DNA from 2 places in the Mesorhizobium sp. M0862 genome. Region 2 is predicted to be linked to the other one. Evidence: predicted binding sites of a transcription regulator. Region 2 holds the regulator's gene; the other holds the start of a gene.
The links. Region 2 encodes LexA, which represses DNA repair genes until DNA is damaged. Its sites were predicted from a motif close to TGTTCNNNNTGTGTTCNG; they were not measured.
Positions count from the first base shown of each region.

Region 1: a site for LexA is predicted at 1,675-1,692, ahead of NKI15_RS00670 (YifB family Mg chelatase-like AAA ATPase). Genes of this name have one in related genera too.

Region 1 is NZ_JAMYOJ010000001.1:118,579-121,994, reverse strand. Features, by position in the region: gene NKI15_RS00680 (glycosyltransferase family 2 protein) at 1-393, opposite strand, end outside; gene NKI15_RS00675 (glycosyltransferase) at 470-1,534, shown strand; gene NKI15_RS00670 (YifB family Mg chelatase-like AAA ATPase) at 1,787-3,319, shown strand.
Region 2 is NZ_JAMYOJ010000031.1:39,922-43,337, forward strand. Features, by position in the region: gene kynU (kynureninase) at 1-356, opposite strand, end outside; gene NKI15_RS29380 (GntR family transcriptional regulator) at 525-1,289, shown strand; gene lexA (transcriptional repressor LexA) at 1,495-2,277, shown strand; gene NKI15_RS29390 (ComEC/Rec2 family competence protein) at 2,271-3,416, opposite strand, start outside.

The sequences.
Region 1 (3,416 bases), on a different contig from region 2:
AAGCCCGGTCATCATTGTTGCCAACTGCCCGCCATTTTGCAGTCGGGGCAGAAAGCGGAAACGACTGTCGCCAAGCTGGGACAGACACTCTTCAATCCTTCGGCGGGAACCGTCAGTCGAAAAATCATCGACCACCACGCACTCGAACGCAGTGTATGTCTGCGCCGCTACGGATCGGATCGCAGTGTCGATGAATGCCTCTTGATTGAAACAGCCTACGCAAACGGATACGGTTGGTAGCGCGATGTGAGAACCAGCTCCGCTTGGGACGATGTTTTCTTTCAAGAGGCGCTTCTCCGTACACCAGATTTGATCGCCTGAGATATTCCGTCGATCAAATGGCGGTGTTTCTTTGCCAAATTTCTCTCTATCGAAGCGAGTTTTTCTCCGCACTCAAGATCGCAATTGCCGCATGTTGACCCTACAGCACGGGTATCGCCCTCCTACCAAATTCGAGATTGTCAGAGCCATGCTGCGTCATGGCCACAACCTCAGAAAAGGGCACCCTTCCGCGAAGTCGCAACCTGCTCTTCAGGCCAGTTTGCTGTCGGACGATCCGTTCATATCCTATTCGGGAATGTCCGGTACGCCGCTCGGATTAGCAAGTCATATGCCTTTCCGTCCACGCAGCCACCGCGCCTGGTTTCTCATCTCGCCAACCTGGTCCATCGAAAACAGTGCTAGCGTCAAAACCATCCGGACCTATGCCGTTCTGCATAGACTCAAGAACCCCCGTCACTCGCTAATCTTCCTATCCAACACTCAGGCAGAGGCTGATCTGTTGAACCAGTCCGGCGAGGCCGCCGTCCTGCACAACAAGACGTCAACAACCTCCGAACACATATTCAGGCCTCTCGATGACGTCCCTGTAGAATTTGATGCAATCTACAATGCGCAGCTGGCTCCGTGGAAGCGCCATGACTTGTCGCTTGGCATCCAGCGTTGCGCATTTGTCTTCTATCGAGATTCAAGCGGATCCTCCACGACGGAGTCGGAAAGAGCGCGAATAAATCGGCATAGGGAGCTCGCGCCGCATCACGTCTTTATCAACGAGTTTGACGGCACCGGCAAGCCTGTCCGATTGGCACCGGCTCAGGTGAACACGCATCTAAATCGTGCAGCCGTGGGAATCTGTCTCTCTCACCTGGAAGGACCAATGTTCGCCAGCACGGAATATCTTCTCGCGGGCCTTCCAGTGGTCACGACGCCGAACCGTGGTGGCCGAGACCTTTATCTGGATGCCGACTATTCGCTTACAGTTCCACCCGATCCTCGATCCATCGCGGAGGCTGTCTTGGCACTGAAGGAGCGGCGAATACCCCGGGCTCATATTCGTACGCAAACTTTGAAACGAGTTGAACGGGACCGCGGGCGGTTCATAGACCTTGTAAATGAGATTTTTCTGGAAAGCGGCTCTTCGCGCCGGATCGCCATGCCCTGGCCTTTCCGATATCCTGTCATGGAGTGGCTTCCACCCCAAATCGCAATCGATCGATCCCTTTCAGGTGCGGTCGATGCCTTCGTCACCGCTTAGACGGCAACAGCCTCGGATTGCCGGAGGAACTCTGTCGCCCTTGTTAAACGCGGTCGAGGAGGCGGAGCAGCCGTTCCATTTTGCTTGACCATCTTCCTTTTTTGCAACCGGCACAGCGCGCTGCAGCCACCACGAATGCATGTTCCTGTAATGTTCTTGCCTTGGCCTGAAATCTATGGTTGTCTTGTCCTGACGTCGCTCGCGGTCTGAACCACAAGGCCGAGGCGAGCCGATATCCGGGGGCAGAGCAAGATGGTGGCGCGGGTTCGCACGGTTGCTTTCCAGGGCATCGAGGCCGTACCGGTCGATGTCCAGGTGATGATCGCGCCGGGCAAGGTCGGCATGCAGATCGTCGGGCTGGCCGACAAGGCGGTGGCCGAAAGCCGCGAGCGCGTGCAGGCGGCACTGCATGCGTCGGGGCTGTCGATGCCGTCGAAGAAGGTGACGGTCAACCTGGCGCCTGCCGATCTTCCCAAGGAAGGGAGCCATTACGACCTGCCGATCGCGCTCGGCCTGATGGCTGCACTCGGCGCCATTCCGGGCGACATGCTGGCCTCCTATGTCGTGCTCGGAGAATTGTCGCTCGACGGCACCATTGCCACGGTGGCCGGCGCGCTGCCGGCGGCGATCGGCGCCAATGCCGAGGGAAAGGGCCTGATCTGCCCGTTCGGCTGCGGGCCGGAAGCGGCCTGGGCGGGCAAGGATTTCGACATATTGGCGCCGCGCAGCCTGATTGCCATCGCCAATCATTTTCGCGGCACGCAGGTGCTGTCGCGGCCCGAGCCCGGCATCCATGTCTCGGCCCGCGACCTGCCCGACCTTTCAGACATCAAGGGCCAGGAAAGCGCCAAGCGGGCGCTGGAAGTGGCGGCGGCCGGCGGCCACAATCTGTTGATGGTCGGGCCTCCCGGCTCGGGAAAATCGATGCTGGCGCAGAGGCTGCCTTCAATTCTGCCGCCACTGGCACCGAAGGAACTTCTTGAAGTCTCGATGATCGCCTCGGTGGCCGGCGAGCTCGGCGAAGGCAAGCTCACCGACCGGCGGCCGTTCCGCGCCCCGCACCATTCGGCCTCGATGGCGGCAATGGTCGGCGGCGGCATCAGGGCGCGGCCGGGCGAAGTATCGCTTGCCCATAACGGCGTCCTGTTCCTCGACGAGTTTCCCGAATTCACGCCGCAGACCTTGGATGCACTGCGCCAGCCGCTGGAGACCGGCGACTGCATGATCGCGCGCGCCAACCACCGCGTCACCTATCCGGCGCGCATCCAGCTGGTGGCGGCGATGAACCCGTGCCGTTGCGGCATGGCCGGCGAGCCCGGCTATCGCTGCCTGCGCGGCGAGCGCTGCCGCACCGACTACCAGGCGCGCATTTCCGGCCCGCTGCTCGACCGCATCGATCTCAGGATCGAGGTGCCTGCGGTCTCGGCCGCCGACCTGATCCGGCCGGATCGGGCGGAGAAAAGTGCCGCCGTTGCGCAGCGCGTCGCGCGCGCCCGCACCATCCAGCGCGAACGGTTCGAGCGGCTCGGCGTGACCAGCGCGACCACCAACGCGCATTGCTCGCCGTCTGTTATCGAAGACATCGCCGCGCCGGACGCAGCCGGCCTGTCGCTGCTTAAAGACGCCAGCGAGAAACTCGGCTTTTCGGCGCGCGCCTATCACCGCGTGCTTAAAGTGGCGCGCACACTGGCCGACCTCGACGCCAGCGAAACCGTCGGCCGCATTCACCTGGCCGAGGCGATTTCCTACCGCATGATGTCGGAGCGGGTGGCGCAGGCGGCTTAACCCTCCCCCCTTGAGGGGAAGGTGACCGCGAAGCGGCCGGGTGGGATCGCCGAAGAATGCTCGATTTTTGAAGCCGAGCCGAGAAAGGGCCTCTGCG
Region 2 (3,416 bases):
GACCGATCCGGCCGCATGCCGAGCGCTGCGTGCAGCAGCTTGTAGATGTTGATCGAGGTTGTGTCGCAGACCACCGTCTGCCCATCAGCCGCGCCGATCAGTCGCCCGAGCTGATCTCCGAGTTCCACCGGCATGTTGAACCAGCCGGCGGTGTTCCAGGCGCGAATGAGGTCGTGCGCCCATTCCTGCGTGGCGGCCTGCTGCAGTTCGCTGAAGACGACCGCTGACGCGGCGCCCAGGGAATTGCCGTCGAGATAAATCACGCCTTGCGGCAAGACAAAGCGTTCACGCATGGAGCGCAGCGGATCGGCGGCATCCATTGCTTCGATTGTAGCGAGATCGGGTGTCGTGCTCATGATCCGGCGCCCCTCCATGGACAAACGCGCGCGGCGGAGCCTGCCGCCCAAACATGCCGGCGATCTTGAGTGGTCGCCCTTGAACTGTCAAACATTATATATAATTCACCCATTGAAAGGCTTTGATATATAATGATCCGCCCGAGCGTTTATGTCTGATGGATCACGATGCTGGATGACGAGCAGACCTCGAAGACGGAAGTGGCCTATCGCCTGCTCAGGCGCGATATTCTTGCGACCCGGCTGGCGCCTGCCGCGCCGTTGAAGCTGAGCACGCTGCGCAACACCTACGGCATCGGCTGGACGCCGTTGCGCGAGGCGCTGTCGCGGCTGGAGGCGGAACGGCTTGTGACCGCCATCAGCAACCGCGGGTTTGCGGTCGCTCCCGTCTCTCGGGCGGAGCTCGAGGATTTGGCACGTGCGCGGCTGGTGGTCGAACTGCCCCTGCTGGTGGAATCGATCGAGAAGGGCGACCGTGAGTGGGAAGACGCGGTCGTTGCCGCCCACTATCGTCTCTCACGGTGCGGGTCTGTTCTCGACGATCCATCGGATGATGCGGTCGACGCGTGGTACGAAAAACACGATGCCTTCCATGCGGCGCTGCTCAGTGCCGCGACATCCAGCTGGCTGCTGCGCTTCAATGCAACGATTTCCGACCAATTGCATCGCCATCACCGCTTTCTGGGTCTGGCCCCGACGCTGCGCGCCGCCGCCGGCCGCACGGACGGACACCGGAAGGCCGTGGCGGCCCTGCGCGACGCCGTGGCGATCGAACACCATACCGCCCTGATGGAAGCGGCCCTCGATCGCGACGTCGAACGTGCGAAAACTCTGATGACCGCTCACATCGGCTACACGCTGCGGGTCTATGCCCAGAGAGAACCCCGCGCGGATGCTGCGCAGCCCCGTCCGAAAAGGAAGCGGCGATCGTAGCCGACGACGCAGGGCACTTTGTCTTCGTTTCACCCCGTTGCTGGCAACTGGGCGCAGGCGGCGCTCGCAGCGCCGAACGTTACGCTGAACAAAACGTCAACACATTCATTAAACTTTAAAAGGTTGCGGAACACAACTGGAACAGATAGTGTTTGTTCTGGGTTTGTTTTTTCTGATTCTGGTTTCAGAACCCTTGGGGGCCGCGATGCTGACGCGCAAACAACATGAGCTTCTGATGTTCATCCATGAACGCCTGAAGGAGAGCGGAATCCCGCCGTCCTTCGACGAGATGAAGGAAGCGCTCGACCTCGCCTCCAAGTCCGGCATCCACCGCCTGATCACGGCGCTTGAGGAGCGCGGTTTCATTCGCCGGCTGCCGAACCGGGCGCGCGCGCTGGAAGTGCTGCGGCTGCCCGACTCGATCGCACCAGGCCTCAATGCGGCGAGGAAGTTTTCGCCGAGCGTCATTCAGGGCAGTCTTGGTCAAACCGGCCAAGGGCAAGGCGGCCAAGGACAAGGCGCGTTGGGCCAAGGCGGTCTCGGCCGCCAGATCAAGCCGGGCTCGCCGTCGCGTTCGATGTCGGCCGGCAATGACGATGCCGTTTCCGCGATTTCAATCCCGGTTATGGGACGCATCGCCGCCGGCGTGCCGATCGACGCCATCCAGCATCAGACCCATTCGATCTCGGTGCCGCCCGATATGATCATGGGCGGCGAACACTACGCGCTCGAGGTCAAGGGCGATTCGATGATCGAGGCCGGCATTTTCGATGGCGACACGGTCATCATCCGCAATGCCGACACAGCCAGCCCCGGCGAGATCGTGGTGGCGTTGGTCGACGATGAGGAAGCGACCCTGAAACGCTTCCGCCGCAAGGGCGCCTCGATCGCCCTGGAAGCCGCCAACCCGGCCTACGAGACCCGCATTTTTGGACCGGACAGGGTGAAGGTGCAGGGCAAGCTTGTCGGATTGATCCGGCGCTACTGAGCCGGCTTGGGTTTGTACTTTTCACGCTGGTTGTAAGGCGGCAGGCCGCGCGCTTCGCGGGAGAAGCGGCGTTGCTCGTGCCAGGGGCGATACGGCTTGTCGACGGCGAAGCGGATGGTTGGCGCTGCAGCTGCCGATTGCGGATCGAAGAAGACGGCGGCGCTGCCGTCGCGGGCCAGCTGTTTCTTCGTCACGACCAGCACCAGCGGGTCGCGGCACGGATTGTAAGCGGTGGCGTCATCGATGACGATCAGGCTCGCGAAGGCACAGGCCGGCCGCGCCGTCTTGCGGTCTTTCGCAAGCGCTACAATGGCTCCGGAAGGGTGCCGGGCGATACAGAGATCGCCGGTGCAATAGAAGGGCGAGCCGGGCGGCAGATCGAGCGGATCGAGATCGAACCGCGTATCTGTTGCCTCGAAAATCTCAGGTGGGATAATGGTTTCGGCCCGCAGCGCCCGTTTCCAATTGTCCGTGGTGAATTCGTTGGAGCGTTCGCGGTTGAGGGCGAGTTCGCCGCCACCGATCGGCATGGCCACCAGATGCGCATCCTCGGATATGAGCACGTCTGGCGTAAGCACCTGCGGCACCGTCAACAGGCCGGCCAGCGCGAAAGGCACGGCCGCCAACCTGAGCCAGGTGGTGGCCATGGTGGCGATGACGAGGGCGACCGCCACTAACAGCACCGAGCGGATGGAGATCAGCCCGACGGCGTCGACCGGCGAGCGCTCGGAAATCCAGGCCGATATAGCGATCATCGCCATCAGACCTTTGCCCATCACATAGAGGAACGGCCCGTCGGCGCCGAACGGCATCGCCAGTGCGCTGAGCACGGCAAAGGGCATGACGATCAACGAAACAATCGGCATCACGGCCAGATTGGCGATCAGGCTGAGCGGCGACACACGCTGAAAATGCCAGATGGCGAACAGCAAGGTTGCACTGCCGGCGATGATCGAGGTCATTGCGAGGCCGCCCATGGCCAGCGCGAATTTTCGCGACAGGAAGCCGACGAAGGAGCGCTTTGCCGGCGGCGTTCTCACCTTGTCGGCGCGGTAATCGGCCCAGCCGGCATAGGCGCCGACAAGGGCGGCAGTGGCGGCAAACGACATCTGGAAGCTGGGACCGACCACCTCGTGCGG